4 regions of the Sporosarcina sp. P37 genome follow, and region 2 is predicted to be linked to each of the others. Evidence: riboswitches for the same ligand, from Rfam matches in the RefSeq annotation. Region 2 holds a riboswitch; each other region holds the start of a gene.
The links. A riboswitch is a leader RNA that binds a small molecule or an ion and turns the genes downstream of it on or off. The one in region 2 is predicted to bind S-adenosylmethionine.

Region 1: it holds a riboswitch for S-adenosylmethionine, as region 2 does, so the genes downstream of both, SporoP37_RS04625 (methionine ABC transporter ATP-binding protein) here and SporoP37_RS08505 (bifunctional homocysteine S-methyltransferase/methylenetetrahydrofolate reductase) in region 2, are expected to answer to the same signal.
Region 3: it holds a riboswitch for S-adenosylmethionine, as region 2 does, so the genes downstream of both, metK (methionine adenosyltransferase) here and SporoP37_RS08505 (bifunctional homocysteine S-methyltransferase/methylenetetrahydrofolate reductase) in region 2, are expected to answer to the same signal.
Region 4: it holds a riboswitch for S-adenosylmethionine, as region 2 does, so the genes downstream of both, SporoP37_RS07110 (methionine ABC transporter ATP-binding protein) here and SporoP37_RS08505 (bifunctional homocysteine S-methyltransferase/methylenetetrahydrofolate reductase) in region 2, are expected to answer to the same signal.

What each region holds. Positions count from the first base shown of each region.
Region 1 covers NZ_CP015349.1:865,068-869,372, forward strand. The annotation lists gene SporoP37_RS04605 (dicarboxylate/amino acid:cation symporter) at 1-133, opposite strand, end outside; gene SporoP37_RS04610 (hypothetical protein) at 267-509, shown strand; gene SporoP37_RS04615 (MetQ/NlpA family ABC transporter substrate-binding protein) at 577-1,431, opposite strand; gene SporoP37_RS04620 (methionine ABC transporter permease) at 1,498-2,166, opposite strand; gene SporoP37_RS04625 (methionine ABC transporter ATP-binding protein) at 2,159-3,184, opposite strand; SAM riboswitch class I at 3,332-3,437, opposite strand; gene SporoP37_RS04630 (thioredoxin family protein) at 3,488-3,787, opposite strand; gene SporoP37_RS04635 (toprim domain-containing protein) at 3,780-4,133, opposite strand; gene gcvH (glycine cleavage system protein GcvH) at 4,196-4,305, opposite strand, start outside.
Region 2 covers NZ_CP015349.1:1,619,131-1,623,435, reverse strand. The annotation lists gene SporoP37_RS08505 (bifunctional homocysteine S-methyltransferase/methylenetetrahydrofolate reductase) at 1-1,137, opposite strand, end outside; SAM riboswitch class I at 1,220-1,331, opposite strand; gene SporoP37_RS08500 (hypothetical protein) at 1,495-1,692, shown strand; gene SporoP37_RS08495 (biotin transporter BioY) at 1,826-2,425, shown strand; gene bioB (biotin synthase BioB) at 2,425-3,426, shown strand; gene SporoP37_RS08485 (CtsR family transcriptional regulator) at 3,744-4,214, shown strand; gene SporoP37_RS08480 (UvrB/UvrC motif-containing protein) at 4,226-4,305, shown strand, end outside.
Region 3 covers NZ_CP015349.1:784,539-788,843, forward strand. The annotation lists gene SporoP37_RS04100 (YkuS family protein) at 1-89, opposite strand, end outside; gene SporoP37_RS04105 (hypothetical protein) at 290-898, shown strand; gene SporoP37_RS04110 (DUF3891 family protein) at 905-1,678, shown strand; gene metK (methionine adenosyltransferase) at 1,727-2,938, opposite strand; SAM riboswitch class I at 3,114-3,233, opposite strand; gene pckA (phosphoenolpyruvate carboxykinase (ATP)) at 3,411-4,305, shown strand, end outside.
Region 4 covers NZ_CP015349.1:1,364,757-1,369,061, reverse strand. The annotation lists gene SporoP37_RS07115 (pyridoxal phosphate-dependent aminotransferase) at 69-1,235, opposite strand; SAM riboswitch class I at 1,465-1,576, shown strand; gene SporoP37_RS07110 (methionine ABC transporter ATP-binding protein) at 1,691-2,695, shown strand; gene SporoP37_RS07105 (methionine ABC transporter permease) at 2,697-3,365, shown strand; gene SporoP37_RS07100 (MetQ/NlpA family ABC transporter substrate-binding protein) at 3,383-4,207, shown strand; gene sdaAA (L-serine ammonia-lyase, iron-sulfur-dependent, subunit alpha) at 4,296-4,305, opposite strand, start outside.

The DNA of each region.
Region 1 (4,305 bases), 750 kb from region 2:
TATTGAACGTGGCTGCTAATCGAACGAACCAGTTCGCGAAACCTTCATGAATCGCGGGCAGCAATAATCCAAGTCCGATCGCCAGCGCAATGGCTATCAAAATACGCCAAATAAGCCCTAGTTTAAACTTCACAATACGTCCTCCTCAAATACACATATGTATGACTGAAACAACACAACTTTACCACAAGAGCGGGGAATAGAGAAGAAAATATTTTAGTTTATTTAGTGTCTTTGCTGCGGGGATGAGCGGGTGGCGGGCGGCTATGAGCGGACGCGATGACGCATTGAGCGCGTGGACGGCAGCTATGAGCGGGTGTGAAGACGCATTGAGCGGATACACGACAGCTATGAGCGGAGGCGATGCCGCATTGAGCGCCTGGACGGCGGCTATGAGCGGGTGTGAAGCCTCATTGAGCGCGTGGACGGCAGCTATGAGCGGACGCGATGACGCATTGAGCGCGTGGCAGGCAGCTATGAGCGGATACACAGCAACTATGAGCGCGTAACACCATATATGAACTCTATTTCCAATATAAAAACCGGCAGCTGCTCCAGCTGCCGGCCTTCTATTCATTATTTTACTGGAACTACTGATCCAGACCATTCTTCTACGATGAAATCTTGGATTTGTTCTGAAGTTAACACTTCTATCAATGCTTTGATTGCGTCGCTGTCTTCGTTACCGCTCTTTACAGCGATTACGTTAACGTAAGGAGACTCTGAATCTTCCAAAGCGATCGCATCTTCCATTGGATTTAAGCCGGCGTCGATTGCGAAGTTTGAGTTGATCAATAATGCGTCGCCTTCATCATTTTTGTACAATTGCGGCATTAATGCTGCTTCGTAGTTTGCGTCAAACTCCAAGTTCTTCGGATTTTCAACGATATCTTCTACTTCCGCCTTCACTTTTTCCACATCGTCAGCAAGCTTGATCAAACCTTTTTCTTCAAGCATAGCCAGTACGCGCCCGTGATCCGCTACAGAGTTACTGATTAAGATCGTTGCACCATCAGGAAGTTCTTCCAATGAATCATATTTCTTTGAGTAGACACCGATCGGCTCGATGTGAATTGCACCTGCATTGACAAAATCATAACCGAAATCTGCAATTTGACTCTCTAGATATGGAATGTGCTGGAAATAGTTCGCATCCAATGTGCCTTCATCCAAATCTTTGTTTGGCAGTACATAATCTGTGTAGCTCTCAATCTTCAAATCGTACCCTTTTTCAGCCAATAGTGGCTTCGCCTTTTCTAAAATTACTGCGTGCGGCGTGTTGGACGCTCCGACTGTCAAAGTCGTTTTGTCGCCCTTTTCTGCGTCATCTGCATCCTGTGCCGCATCTTCGCTGTTATCATCTTTTGTGCCGCATGCTGCCAGTGCCAGCACAAGTGCCGCCGCGAATAGACCAAATAAAAACTTCTTCATCTTCACATTTCTCCCTCTCCATTACTGGATTATATTTATGGTTGACAGGTTTCCCTGAAAATCCTGTTATCGCTTGTCCATACGTTTTACAAAGAAATCACCGATAAACTGAATGATGAATACGATGATCAAAACTAAAATTGTCGCCATCATCGTCACATCGCCGCGGTTACGCTGGAACCCTTCCAAATACGCAAGTGTACCGAGTCCCCCGGCGCCGATTACCCCTGCCATCGCTGTATATCCGACCAGCGCAATTGACGTCACTGTAATCCCAGACACTAGCGCGGGCATGGATTCAGGCAACAGCACTTTGAAAATGATGGTAGAAGTTTTCGCACCCATTGAACGTGCCGCTTCGATAACTCCTTTATCAATTTCTTGCAGCGCAATCAGCACCATGCGTCCGTAGAACGGTGCTGCGCCGATAATTAACGCTGGCAACGCGGCATTCGGTCCGCGCATACTTCCAATAAGCAAATTAGTCAGAGGCAGCAATAAAATAATCAAAATGATAAACGGAATGGACCGGAACACATTGACAAATGCCCCTGTAAAGACATTGGTGATTTTATTGGCCCAGAGTTGCCCCGGACTTGTCAGGAATAGCAGCAAACCGAGTGCGACACCAAAAATAAACGTGAATAACGTGGAGTACGCGGACATATAAAGTGTCTCGCCCGTCGCCGCCCACATTTTCTCCCAATTGACGTTCGGGAACCACTGCTCAATCATTCTTCAGCACCTCCGTCTTCACTTCATTGGCATCTAAGAAAGCGATCGCTTCATCAACAACCGCCGCGTCCCCTGCCAGCTGCAAGACCAGTGTGCCGTACGCGCCGTCCCGTGTAGTCGAGATATTTCCCTGGACGATATTGACCTCAATCGGGTATTTCCGGATCAGCTCAGCAAGGACAGGCTGCTCTGTACGCTCCCCGATGAAGGCTAGCTTAATCAGCTTTCCGTGTGGAGTTTCCTCCTGCAGGTGTGCGATCGCTGCGTCTGTATCGCCAGTGTCGGTCACCTGTGAAATAAAACGCTTTGTAATGTCAGCCTGCGGAGATTGAAAGACGTCGAGCACGTTGCCGATCTCCACGACCTTCCCTGCTTCCATGACTGCTACACGATGGCAAATCTTACGGATAACATGCATTTCATGCGTGATAAGGACAATAGTCAGTCCAAGACGTTCATTGATGTCTGTCAATAAATCGAGGATTGCATTTGTCGTTTCAGGATCAAGCGCGGATGTCGCTTCATCACAAAGTAGTACTTCCGGGTCATTCGCAAGTGCGCGCGCGATGCCGACACGTTGTTTTTGACCGCCTGATAACTGTGCGGGATAAGCTTTTTCACGGCCAGTCAACCCGACCAGATCTATCAGTTCTTTTACTTTTTGCTTGCGAACCGATTTTTTCACACCCGCAATTTCGAGCGGGAACATAATATTCTCTTCCACGGTTCTTGACCACAGCAAGTTAAAGTGCTGGAAGATCATACTGATTTTCTGACGGGCATTGCGAAGACCGGCTCCTTTTAATGTCGTCATTTCCTGTCCGTGAATCATAATGCTGCCGGACGTGGGTGTTTCAAGACCATTCAGCAGCCGAATCAAAGTACTTTTTCCTGCACCACTGTAACCGATGACGCCGAAAATTTCTCCTTCTTTGATGGTTAGCGATACATCATCTACCGCGATTATTTCTGAACGGTTCAAATGGAATTTTTTATGAACGTTTGTTAGTTGAATCATTTTCTGCACCACCTCATGTAATCCTCTTTCATTGTCTTCTAACGCCTGCCGGAGCTTAACGGCGTCTTTCGCTTTTGGTAATAAAAAAACCTTTCTGCGGACAAGCAGAAAGGCCGAACGTATAAGTCATTATGTACGTTTCCATTTCTCTCATCTGTCAAAGCGACTTGCTCTGAGTGAATTGGCACCATTTCACAAATGTGACGGTTGCCGGGCTTCATAGGGCACTTCCCTCCACCGCTCTATATAAGAGTTTTGTATTCAGTTGATTACCCTACTTATACCACACATTGAATTCCATTGTCAACTGAGTTTCCCGAGTAGAAACGGCACGGATTGAAAGGCATAAATCTTTTCAATTGGCTGCCCTTTACGATGAATGAGCAGGCACGGCACACTTTCGATTTCATATTCAATTGCAATTTCCTGAACATAGTTTAAATCTGCTTTTCCGATAGGTAACTTCGGACGCATCGTTTCAATTACATTCAGCATTTTGGAAGCAACTGCACATGTACCGCACATCGGGGTAAATAAATAGAAAGCGGCCACTTGCTCTGCCGCCTGTGCACGCTGCCAGTCTTCTATTGTCCAGTTATTCATGAGGTCCACCTGCCAAGTAGTTCGGATGTACTTTAAAATTGGCGGCCGCTAAAATGGCAGCCAATAATTTGACGGGGGTCGTTTCCACTTCACGGTAGAGACGGTCCGTATATAAATGTCTCGCTTCCGGATACAGTTGTTTGAAGAGCTTGCGAATAGAATCGCCTGAAGCGTCCGCATCCAGAAAAACGAAGAGTTCCTGTTGTTCGTAGGGTGCCAGCAGTTCTTCAATATGGTACGGACTGATGGTGCCGTTAGTACAGAGAATCTCCACCGGCTCAGCAAGGATCGGCAACAGCCGCTTGCGGTCGGAGCCGCCTTCCACAATTAGAACTTTCGTGTCCATGCTGTTTCCTCCCAGCGTATAAAAAAAGCGCTGAAACGTTCCAGCGCATTTAAATTTCGGTATTATTCAGCTGTCATTTCCTCGTACTGCTCAGCTGTCATTAACGCATCAAGTTCAGCTTTGTCTTCGATTTCGACAACAACCATCCACGCATCTTCATATGGAGATTCGT
Region 2 (4,305 bases):
GACATTATGCTGCATTTTTATAATAGAGCCCATCGCCATATTGCTGATCCGCGGGGAAGCCAGTGAATTATCCGCCATCGTAATTGCATCTACGCCTGCATCATACAGCAGGTTCGCCCCTTTAATGTAATCTTCAGTCTCCAGGTGGCGCGGTGTATCCAGTTCCACAATCACTGTCCGTTCTGTTTTAGCCTTTTCATGGAGCGGCTGATGCTTTACAGGGCCGGCTTCCTGAATCACAATCGGTTTTGATGGCTGTACAACTTTTTTAGTAACAGGTGACAGCCCTTCTAATCGTGTTTTGGCAGCTTTAATATGTTTAGGCGTTGTACCGCAGCATCCGCCGATCAGCCGAACTCCCTGGTCACGCAGCAGCACGGCGGCGCGGCCGAAATACTCTGCTTCTGATTCATACACAATTCGCCCGTCTTCAACATCCAGCAGGCTGGCGTTTGGATAAGCGGATAAAAATGCTTTTTCCGGCAAGGTGACGTTTTCGAATGCCTGAATTGTATGATACGGACCGAGGCGGCAGTTGACTCCTACGATTTCAGCGCCGAGTGAATCGAGCTGATGCAGTGCATCATTCAAGGAAAGTCCGTTTTGTAAAACGCCGGGATCATGCATGGATACTTGGGCAATCAATGGAACATCTGTAATCTCGCGCAACGTGGTTACAACTGAAGACAGTTCCTCGAAATCATAGTACGTCTCCAACAGCAGACCGTCCGGATCACCGGTCAATAATGCATCTGCCTGTTCAAGAACGACTTTCTTAATTTCGTCCAACGTCGCATCGCTTTTGCGAATTCCGCGCAGACCGCCGATCGTCCCTAAAACAAACTGTCCGCCTGGTGCAGCTGCGCGCTTGGCAATTTGAATGGCTGCTTTATTGTAATCTGTTACGCGGTTCTCCAGCCCGTAACGTGCCAGCTTAATAGCGTTCGCACTGTACGTATTCGTTTGAATGATATCTGCTCCTGCCTCAATATAATCCTGGTGAATCTTTTCTATAATTTCGGGCTTTTCTATATTCAGTTCTTCATAACAATAATCAATTCCATAAGAATATAAAATGGTTCCCATCGCCCCATCTGCAGTGAGGACATTTGTTTGAAGTTTCTCCAGCAATGACATAATCCCGTCTCCCCTTTACCGTTATAATTAAAAAAAGCCTTCAAGTATATTAGAAGGCTTTGTAATCTCAATGACTAGTTCCCTCTCATCTTTTCAGTATGACACCATCCCATACTGCTGGAAGTAGCACCTTGCCTAAATAGCTGGTTGCTGAAGCGTCGACGGGCCAGTCCCTCAGCTTCTCTTGATAAGATACGATCTTATTAAATTATTTCGATAATTCTAACCATATCATAGCGGCTTTGTCGGTCATCGTCAAGTGAACGATTAGTGAAGTTCATAAAGATGGTTCGTTTCATAGAGAAACTGCTGCAGATATGATAAAATTGAAAGAATAACTTGAAAAGGTGAGGTATTATGCGGTTTTTTAAATACTCTTTTCCGATCGCTGTTCTTGTAGGCACACTTGCCTGGATTATGCTCGGCAACAGTTACGAAGAAGTTGCTTATGATATGCGGGTGTACATTACGATCGGAGCTGCTATATTCAGCGGTCTGCTTTCCTCCATTTTATTCCGCAAAGAAAAAGAAGAACAGATTGACGAAAAAAAGTAAGGCTGACAGCGCTGTGCTGGCGGTCTTTTTTTTTTGCTTTGTTTTATGTCAACCTATAAAAATATGTTATTGACACAAATTGAGTTAACCATTATCATTTTACTAGTAACTAAAAGAAAAAAGAGGTGTCATAATGACAACAGCAACAGAAAGACGTCCCGTGAGCAAATTCAGTGCACTGACGATTGTATACAGCGGGATGTTTGCAGCTTTGATGATGATTGGAGCGAACATCACTTCATTCGTACCGTTTTTGGTGGTCGGAGGCGTCCCCATCACTTTGCAGACGTTTTTTGCCATCCTGTCAGGTTTATTACTAGGCAGCCTTCTTGGCGCTCTGTCCATGACAGTGTATATGTTAATCGGGCTGGCAGGCGCACCGGTTTTCGCTAAATTTTCGGGCGGCTTTGGCCAAATTTTGAGTCCTACATTTGGTTTTATCGTAACGTTCATTTTAATAGCCTATGTAGCCGGAAAAATCGTAGAGAAAAATCATTCACTGCCTGCATTTATTATTGCAGCATACGTCGCAACAGCAATCAATTACATACTGGGCACGAACTGGATGTATTTGGCCTATAAAATGTGGGCTGCTGCGCCGGAAGTATTCACCTACAAAATAGCCTGGCTGTGGATGGTTCCGCCGTTACCGAAAGATCTTCTTCTGGCAGCGCTGGCAGGTATCTTTGCATTCAGGATTTCAAAACATTTGAAAGTGAGGCGTACATTATAATGGATTATCAACAATTGGCTAATAAAGTTCTTGAGGGGCACGTGCTGAATGATGAGGAAGCGCTCGCAATATTAAACAGCCCTGACGAAGATCTGCTATTATTACTGCACGCGACTTACTCACTTCGATCACATTATTTTGGGAACAAAGTAAAGTTAAACATGATCATTAATACGAAATCAGGTCTTTGTCCAGAGAACTGCGGCTACTGCGCGCAGTCCATAGTTTCTAAGGCGCCGGTCGAGAAATACGCCATGATGAAATCGGAAGAAATTCTTGAAGGTGCAGAACGTGCCGCGGCCAATAAAGCGGGCACCTATTGTATCGTGGCAAGCGGGCGCGGACCGAGGGAAAAAGAACTTGATATTGTCATTGATTCCGTCAGACAGATCAAGGAAAAACACAAAGGGATGACAGTTTGTGCTTGTCTCGGTATTTTAAAACCTGAACAGGCGGTCCGTCTGAAAGAAGCGGGAGTTGACCGCTATAACCACAACTTAAACACGTCCGCGGAACATCATGAGAATATCACGACATCACATACATATGATGATCGCGTAAATACTGTCGGACATGCCAAAGAAGCAGGAATTTCTCCGTGTTCGGGCGTAATTATCGGTATGCGTGAAACAAAACAGGATGTGATATCCATGGCGCACAGCCTTCGCGCGCTCGATGCCGATTCGATACCTGTAAACTTTCTGCACGCGGTGGATGGGACACCGCTGGAAGGAACATCTGAATTGGATCCGCGCTATTGCCTGAAAGTCCTTTGCTTATTCCGCTTTATCAATCCTAGCAAAGAAATCCGCATATCTGGAGGACGTGAAGTAAACCTGCGGAGTCTCCAGCCGCTCGGCCTCTACGCCGCCAACTCTATCTTCATCGGTGACTACCTGACAACAGCAGGCCAGGAAAACGATCAGGATCGAAAAATGCTCGAAGACATGGGCTTTGAAGTAGACTTGGAACCATTACGGCAAGAACCGGTAACTATATAGCACGAAAAGAACTGTCCCGGAATCAGCTTCCGGCGACAGTTTTTTTGACTGAAGGGAGGAGCGGGTACTCGATTCCCTGCGGCAGCTGCTGTTGACTGGAATATCTGTCAGCGGCGTTGCGGTACTCTTCTTGCATTTTGTCTAGAGTGAAATTGAATAATCAGCAGCCGACAGTGACAACCTAGCATCAGATTAACTTTTAACTTCTTGAGGTATACATACAAACAAATCAATTGCATCCAGCCGGTTTCCTGCGATACAATCAAGTCAAAGATAGTCAAAGTCAACTGGAAGATTGAGCGAAACGAGGTGACGAGATGCGGAATATTTCTGACATTATTGAAGGGTATTTGAAGTCCATTATCGAAAAGGAAGATAGTGCTTCTATAGAAATTAAACGAAATGAAATAGCTGAAAAGTTCCAATGCGTACCTTCGCAGATTAACTACGTAATCAAAACCCGCTTTACAGTCGAAAGAGGTTATGCGGTGGAATCGAAGCGCGGAGGCGGCGGCTATATCCGGATATACCGCGTACAGACTAACTCCCGTAAAGAATTGCTTGAACAGGCATTGGAAGTCCTGGAGACGGAAGCCTCCTCCACCATGGCTGAAGACGTCATCATCCGTTTAATAGAAGAAGAAGTGATTACAGAGCGTGAAGCCAAGCTGATGCTCGCAGCTGTCGGCCGTTCCACATTGCGTTATATGCTGCCTGAACGCGATGCACTGCGTTCGCGTATCCTTCGCGCTATGTTAATCACATTAATTTATGAAGAGATAGAATGAGGTGAATCACCATGCTTTGTGAAAATTGTAAAGAACGGCCTGCGACTGTCGTGTTTAAGCAAGAGACGCCAACCGGCATAACAGAGCGGCA
Region 3 (4,305 bases), 830 kb from region 2:
TCACTTTCAAACATTTTCACTTCATGGCCTTTTTCTTCCAAAGCCTGTTTTACATCATCAAAAGGATTTTCTACTGCAATTTTAGCCATAGTGTATTCCTCCTCATAGAATTTCTTTATTGCTTCGTGTTTTATACGTTCCCGCTCTTCACGTAATTAAACATGTGCACAGTTGTACAATTAGCTTCGGCAGACTTGCGCAGCGATTTGTTTTATGAAAAGGGGGTAGTTTACTATTACAGACCATAATTTATGCACGGCCTGAAAAACCTATAAGGAGCGGACAGTATATGTTCGGATTAAAAGATCTCATCGGCTTAATCATTTCTTGTTTTATCATTCTGCCTGTCGTTACGTTCATTCGCGAAACAGGTTATTTCATTATCAGCGGTCTGTTAGGCGCAAAGAACCCCAGACTTACCATTGGATCAGGCCCCAGGTTTTTTAAATTCAAATTTATCGATATACGCAGATATTATCACGTGTACAGCTGGTTCTCTTTTGATTCCATAAAAGCTAAAAGCAAATTCGCATACATTAGTATTTATGCCGGTCCGATTCTGATTAACGCCGCGGTGGCATTAGTGATTAACGCCCTGTTGGCAAATGACTTTTTTGAAGACTCCAAAACGTTCTGGAACCGTTTTATATTTTACGTTTTCTATTTTGTGCTGTTTGATGCCATTCCCATGAAGACCGTCAATGGCAAACCGAATAACGGCATGATTATTTATGAACTTCTGCGCTACGGGAAGCGAATAGATTATAATGAAGATCCAATTATTCCCGGTACTACAGAAGCAGAAGAAGAATATCAAAAAGAAGTGGAAAAGATGAAAGAAATTAAATGGAAAGAAGTCGAGGAAGAAGAAACCTTTTATACAGATAAGAAAGGATGAAGGTTCATGATAGTAAGAGAACATGATAAGTCATTCAGTCTGGTTGCACAGCATCATCACGGACAGCTGGCGGGGTATTTGATGCAAAACTTTCGAGAAGATATGTTTCCGGATGATAAATGGAAAAATTCTGTGCTGACTGCGATTACGAACCATGACATCGGCTGGCATTCATTTGATGAACAGCCTTTTTGGAATGATGCAAAGGATGTTCCGTTCGGCTTTACGGATTTCCCCCTCCTGCCGAAAATTCTGCTTTACCGCAGCGGTATTGACAGGGTGGAAAAAATTGATGCATATGCAGCTATGTTATGCAGTGTTCATTACGAACAGTTCATCGAAGGCAGTGGAGAAAAAGAAGCCAGAGAGTTTATACACGATGAACGCCTGCGCAGGGAGCGATTGTCCGAAAAGATAGAAGGATTTGATGCCGTTTTATTTGAAAAACATTTTGCATTGCTGCAGCTTGGCGATAATTTTTCTTTATACTGCTGCCTGAATGATCCGGGCGCCGATAAAATGAATGAACATCCGTTCTTTCAGCAGGGTATTCCATCGCCATTTATTTTCCCTTCACTGCCGAAGGAAAAGATCGGCATCCGCTATACTGATCCACATACAATTCGGATTGAAGAATTTCCGTTCCGTGAAACCTTTGACGTGAAAGTGAAACAAAAAACTGTTCTAAAAAAAGATATAGCGGATCAAGGTTTCCAATCTGCTTATGCTCATGCAATGTACGAAACGATTACATTGCGCATTGCAGCTGAAGACAAATAAAAAAATGCAGAAAGAGGAAATTGACTCCCCTTTCTGCATGAATCGATATTATTGTTCTACGCTGACTTGACCAGCCAGTTCTTTCAGTGCATCTACTTTATCAGTCTGCTCCCATGGCAATTCGATATCAGTGCGGCCAAAGTGGCCATATGCTGCTGTCTGCTTATAGATCGGACGACGAAGATCCAGCATTTTGATAATGCCTGCAGGACGGAGGTCGAACAGCTCACGGACGAACTCGACCAATTGTGTTTCAGACAGTTTACCTGTATCAAACGTATTGATGGAAATGGAAACCGGGCTTGCCACACCAATTGCATAAGCCAGCTGAACTTCACAGTGCTCTGCCAAGCCTGCTGCTACGATATTCTTTGCAACATAACGGGCTGCATAAGAAGCAGAACGGTCAACTTTTGTCGCGTCTTTACCAGAGAATGCACCGCCGCCGTGACGGGCATAACCGCCGTACGTATCCACGATAATCTTACGTCCAGTCAGACCGGAATCACCTTGAGGGCCGCCGACTACGAAGCTTCCTGTCGGGTTGATGAAGTATTTCGTCTGTTCATCGAGCAAGTTTTTAGGCACTACTGCATCGATGACTACTCTTTTTATATCCTTCTCGATTTGATCGAGCGTCGCTTCCGGGTGATGCTGAGTCGAAATAACAATGGTGTCGATGCGTACAGGATTATTATCTTTATCATACTCCACTGTCACCTGTGTTTTACCGTCAGGACGCAAATAAGGAATCAGTTCCTCTTTACGCGCTTCAGCCAATCGGCGTGCTAATTTATGTGAAAGACTGATTGGTAAAGGCATTAATTCCGGCGTTTCATTACAAGCATAACCGAACATCAGCCCCTGGTCACCCGCTCCGATTGCATCGAGCTCTTCATCTGACATCGAGCCTTCGCGTGCTTCCAGCGCCACATTGACACTTGCTGCAATTTCAGGTGATTGTTCATCAATGGATGTCAGCACAGCTGAAGTTTCATAATCAAAGCCGTATTTCGCACGCACATAGCCGATTTCCTTCACTGTATCACGAACGACTTTCGGGATATCTACATACGTTGATGTAGTGATTTCCCCCATTACTAATACGAGACCTGTAGTGATGCTCGTTTCACACGCTACACGTGCATTTGGATCTTCCAGCAAAATTGCATCCAGAATTGCATCTGAAATTTGGTCGCACATCTTGTCAGGATGGCCTTCTGTCACTGATTCTGATGTAAACAGTCGACGATTTGTCATGTATGTTTCCCCCTATTAAGCAACTTGATACGGTACTCTCATAAGTCCCTGGTAAAGTTCCACGCCTAGACGTCAAGCATATACCATAAGGATTCAGGGCCGGAAAATATAAAAAGCCCTTCACTCATATTCAATCCATGAGTAAAAGGCAAAATTTCACGCGCTGCACCTTTCACTCTTATCGTCCAAGGAATTAAACCTTGCTTCAGGTTTGGCACCTTCGCGCGAGACATACGTCTTTTGCAGGTTGCCGGGTTTCACAGGGCCTGTACCCTCCACCAACTCGGGATAAGAGTATCCGTTCATGTCACATCGTATTAAAAAGTTTGCATTTTGTCAAACTTTTTCCCCTGAATCACTTGAGTTTTCAATTAGTATAGATTATTATTCTTAATGTGTTATACTATTTACGAATTAGGATATTCTCATCTAAATAAAAATTAAACGACTACGCAAAGGACGGTATGTAAACATGATATCTGCAAAAATTGATGATAGTTTAAAAAGTCTTCTAAGTGGAAGCAACGTGACGATCCAAGCGTCTGTGGCAGAGTTGACAGAAAAAGCAGCAGCAAGAAATGAAGCACAGCTTTCAGCAGACGGTGCAGTCGCTGCGCGTACTGGTAAATATACAGGACGCTCTCCTAAGGACAAATTCATCGTAGAAGATGCAGTGTCTAAGGATAAAGTAGACTGGGGCAACGTTAACCGTCCGATTTCTGAAGAAGTCTTTGATTCATTATACACGAAAGTGATTGAACATTTAGGGAAAAAAGAAGAACTTTTCGTATTTAAAGGATTTGCGGGTGCAGATAAAGACTCCCAGCTGTCGATTCAAGTCATCAATGAACTGGCTTGGCAGAACTTGTTCGTTCACCAGCTGTTCATCCGTCCGACTGCCGAGGAATTGAAATCACACGAAGCACAATTCACTATTTTGGCTGCTCCTTCTTTTAAAGCAGATCCCAAAGTGGATGGAACAAATTCCGAGACATTTATCATTGTATCTCTTGAGAAGCGAATTGTCTTAATCGGCGGTACTGAATATGCGGGAGAAATGAAAAAGTCCATTTTCTCTGTTATGAACTTCTTGCTTCCTGAACAAGGAATTCTTTCTATGCACTGTTCAGCCAACGTTGGCGATGAAGGTGATGTAACATTGTTCTTCGGTCTTTCCGGAACAGGTAAAACTACACTTTCAGCAGACGCTAACCGCAAGCTGATCGGAGACGACGAGCACGGCTGGTCCGACAACGGCGTATTTAATATTGAAGGCGGCTGCTATGCGAAATGCATCAACCTCTCAGAAGAAAAAGAACCAGAAATCTTTGGCGCCATCCGTTTTGGTTCCGTATTGGAAAACGTAG
Region 4 (4,305 bases), 250 kb from region 2:
TGTGATTCCGGAATATAACGGGATCACAAGGAGGCTTTTTATTTACTTCATGTAAGATGAGCGTCTTCTTACTTAAATAAACCGAGCTTTTCGATGCGGCGCACGGCTTCTTCCAGACGTTCTTCACTCTCTAATAAACCGACGCGAATATATCCTTCGCCGTGCGCGCCAAACCCGTTTCCAGGAGATACCGCAACATCTGCTTTATCCAGCAATAAATTAGCAAAGGTTTCGCTTGTAAATCCGTCGGGAACTGGAAGCCAGGCGAAAAATGAACCAGTAGGCGCTGTTACATCCCAGCCGATGCGTTCGCACTCTGTGAGCAATACTGTCAGGCGGCTCTGATAAAGCGCCACTAACTCTTCTACGCATTGCTGCGGGCCTGTTAAAGCCTCGATTGCCGCCCGCTGAACCGCAGGGAAGATGCTTGTAAATAAGTGGTCCTGCAACAGATTTAATGCTTCCACTATTTCAGGATTACCGACCGCAAAGCCGACGCGCCAGCCTGCCATATTATACATTTTAGAGAGGGACAGCATTTCAATGCCAACATCCTTTGCTCCTTCAGTTTGTAAAAAACTGATTGGCTTCTTGCCTTCAAAACCAATTCCTCCATACGCAAAATCCTGTAAAACAGCAATTTGATTTTCTTTGGCGAAAGCCACCGTCTTTTCATAAAATTCAGGTGTTGCTGTCACGCCTGTAGGATTACTCGGATAATTCAAGTACATCAGTTTAGCATCTTTTTTCTGCTCGTCAGTTAATTCTTCATAATCAGGAAGAAAATCATTTTCCTTGCGCAGCGGCATCGTTTCAAATCGGATATCCGCTAAACTGACTCCCGATAAATAGTCAGGGTACCCCGGATCGGGCAGGAGTAATAATTCGCCTGCATTCATAATAGCCAGCGGCAGTTCTACGACGCCAATTTTCGTGCCTCCGAGTACCGCAACTTCTGTTTCAGGATCAATTGTGACGTTATATTCCCGCTGATAGTATTCTGCCACCGCTTGTTTCAGCGCAAGTGTTCCTCTAAATGGAGAATAGCCATGTGTGGCCGGATCTTCAACAGCTTCCTGCAGCGCTTTAATAATATGTGTAGGTGTTGGCTGATCAGGGTTTCCGCGTCCCAGATTAATAACGTCTCTGCCTTCAGCCTGTGCCTTTTCTACTTTTTCCAGTAATAACGTAAAGAAATGCGGAGGGAGCTTTTGTAACCGATTGGACAAAGCCATAGTCTATTCCTTCTTTCTCTGATGAGGTATTTGCGTTAAGTATACATAGATCATACTAGACTTTACAATAGAAGGATTGTAATTCAATGCCGGATAATGCAATGAATCGATGGAGAAAAAATAATACTGATAGAAAAAGTCGGATTTTATGAAAATATAGCGTGAATCAGCTTGACAGTTTAATTAATTCAGACTAGTATATATTTTACGCATAGAATTTAATAGAAATCTCTTATCGAGAGCGACTGAGGGAAAAGGCCCGATGAAGTCCAGCAACCCCTTGAATGAAACAAGGAAGGTGCCAAATCCTGCAGAATGGTTTTCCATCTGAGAGATAAGCTGAGAATAGTTCAGTACTTCTTTCATTTAGAAAATGAAAGAAGTTTTTTAATATAAAAGATTAATTTCAGCTGCATGTACTTAGTAACTGCTGGGATACAGAAAGAAGGGAGAACATGATTCAAATACAACATTTGTCTAAGGCGTATCAGACAAAAGATAAAGTGGTAAAAGGTGTAGATGATGTATCACTGGACATCGGGACCGGGGAAATATTTGGCATTGTCGGATATTCCGGAGCGGGAAAAAGTTCTCTCATACGCTGTTTGAATTTGTTGGAAAAGCCTACAAGCGGCACTATTTTAATCGACGATGTAGATTTAACGAAGTTATCGGGAGCACAGCTTCGGCAGGCACGTTTGAAAATAGGGATGATTTTTCAGCACTTTTATTTAATCAGCCAAAAGACGATATTCGAAAACATTGCATTTGCACTGCGGGCGGCAAAAATGCCTTCAGACAAAATAGAGGCACGTGTCATGGAACTGCTTGAAATGGTAGGACTGTCTGACAAGCGCAATGTATATCCTGCGCAGTTGAGCGGGGGACAGAAGCAGCGTGTCGGTATTGCAAGAGCGTTAGCCAATAATCCATCTGTGCTGCTTTGCGATGAAGCGACATCCGCACTGGATCCTAACACAACTATGTCCATTTTGCGTCTGCTGAAAAAGATCAATAAAGAGTTGAACATCACAATAGTTTTAATTACACATGAGATGAATGTGGTAAAAGAGATTTGTGATCGGATGGCGATTATGCAAGCGGGCAAAGTGATTGAAGAAGGTCCGGTGTATGACATTTTTGCTAATCCTGTTCAACCTTTGACGAAGGAGTTTATCAGCAGTGTGGTTTCTTATGATATTCCTGAAAGTGTCACTGCCGGCCTAGCCGGCACATTGATAAAAATCACGTTTAAAGGTGAAGTCGCAATGGAAGGTGTAATTTCCGATACGATGCAGAAGTATAAAGTCAAAGGGAATTTCCTGCACGGGTCGATTGAATATATTCAGGAACGGGCACTCGGGATTTTCTTGATGGAATTACAGGGAGCGCGCGAAGATGTAGAGCAGGCCATTGCATACATACTGGAACAAAATGCTGAAGTGGAGGTGATCCGATAATATGTTCGATGTGTCCCATATCATAGAACTGATGCCGGATATCACAAAAGCTTTCGGCGAAACGTTATATATGATCGGTATTTCACTTTCCATTGCTTTAGTTATCGGTCTGCCGCCTGGGGTTCTGTTATTTACAACGGATAAAGGATTAATTCTGGAGAATCGTGCAATTAACTCTATAGTCGGATTTTTCGTCAATGTCGTCCGTTCTATTCCGTTCATTATTTTGCTTGTAGCACTAATCCCATTAACCAAACTAATCGTAGGGAACACGATTGGCCCAACTGCAGCAAGTGTATCTCTTTCTGTGGCAGCCATTCCTTTCTTCGCAAGAATTGTTGAAACATCGATGCGTGAAATAGACAAAGGTGTTATAGAAGCTGCTATATCAACAGGGGCTTCGCCGTGGATGATTATCTGGAATGTATTGCTGCCTGAATCAAAGTCAAGTATTATCCAAGGACTTACATTGACTTTGATCAACCTGGTTGCCTATTCGGCAATGGCCGGATTTGTTGGCGGCGGAGGAATAGGTGACTTGGCGATTCGCTTTGGCTATTACCGATATGATGACAGTATTATGCTGGTTACTGTCGCTATTTTAATCGTTCTTGTACAGCTGATACAATTTAGCGGAGACCGTTTTTCAAAAATGATAGATAAAAGATAATAGGGGAGAGATGGATGATGAAGAAACTGGTACTTGCTTTCATACTAACTTTGGCAGCAGCCGCTTTAGCTGCCTGCGGAGGAGAAAAGACTGCTGAAAAATCGGATGATGATAAAAACCTTCGTTTTGGTGCAACAGCAGGCCCTTACAGCGACATGCTGAAAAAAGCAATTCAGCCTGGACTTGAAGAAAAGGGGTATACTGTGACCATCACAGAATTCAGTGATTATATTCAGCCGAATATTGCATTGGACAATGGGGATATAGATGCAAACCTGTTTCAAAACATTACGTACTTAACGAATTTTGAGAAGGAAAATAATATGGAACTCTCGGAGCTGATTATAGTGCCGACAGCGCCGCTGGGCATTTATTCAAACAAATATGATTCACTTGATGAGATTGAAGAAGGCTCAACCATTACGATACCAAATGATCCCGTCAACGCAGCGAGAACGTTATATGTATTAGAAGACGCGGGATTAGTAAAAATGGATAAAGAAATAGACCAATTGACGGCATCTGAGAAAGATATCGCAGAAAATCCTAAAAACCTGGTTATTCAGCCGGTTGAGGCAGGGCAATTGCCCCGCTCTGTAGAAGGGGCTGATTTGGCTGCGGTTCCGGGGAACTTTGCAATTGCGGCAAATATGGATTTATTGGACGCGCTGGCTTTAGAAAACATGCCGGATCGTTTCCGTAATGTTGTCGCTGTGAAAACAGAAAATGAAGATAAGCAATTTGCGAAAGATATCATTGAAGTAGTAGAGTCTGAGCAGTTTTTAGAAGTCATCGATTCCGAATTTAAAGGTTTTGGCAAACCGGAGTGGATGGAAAAATAATCGTAATCCTGTAGCAGTGAGATAAAAATATACCAGACCCGGAGACAAAATAATATGTCTTCAGGTCTGGTATTTTTACTTTGTTTTATTACTCTGTC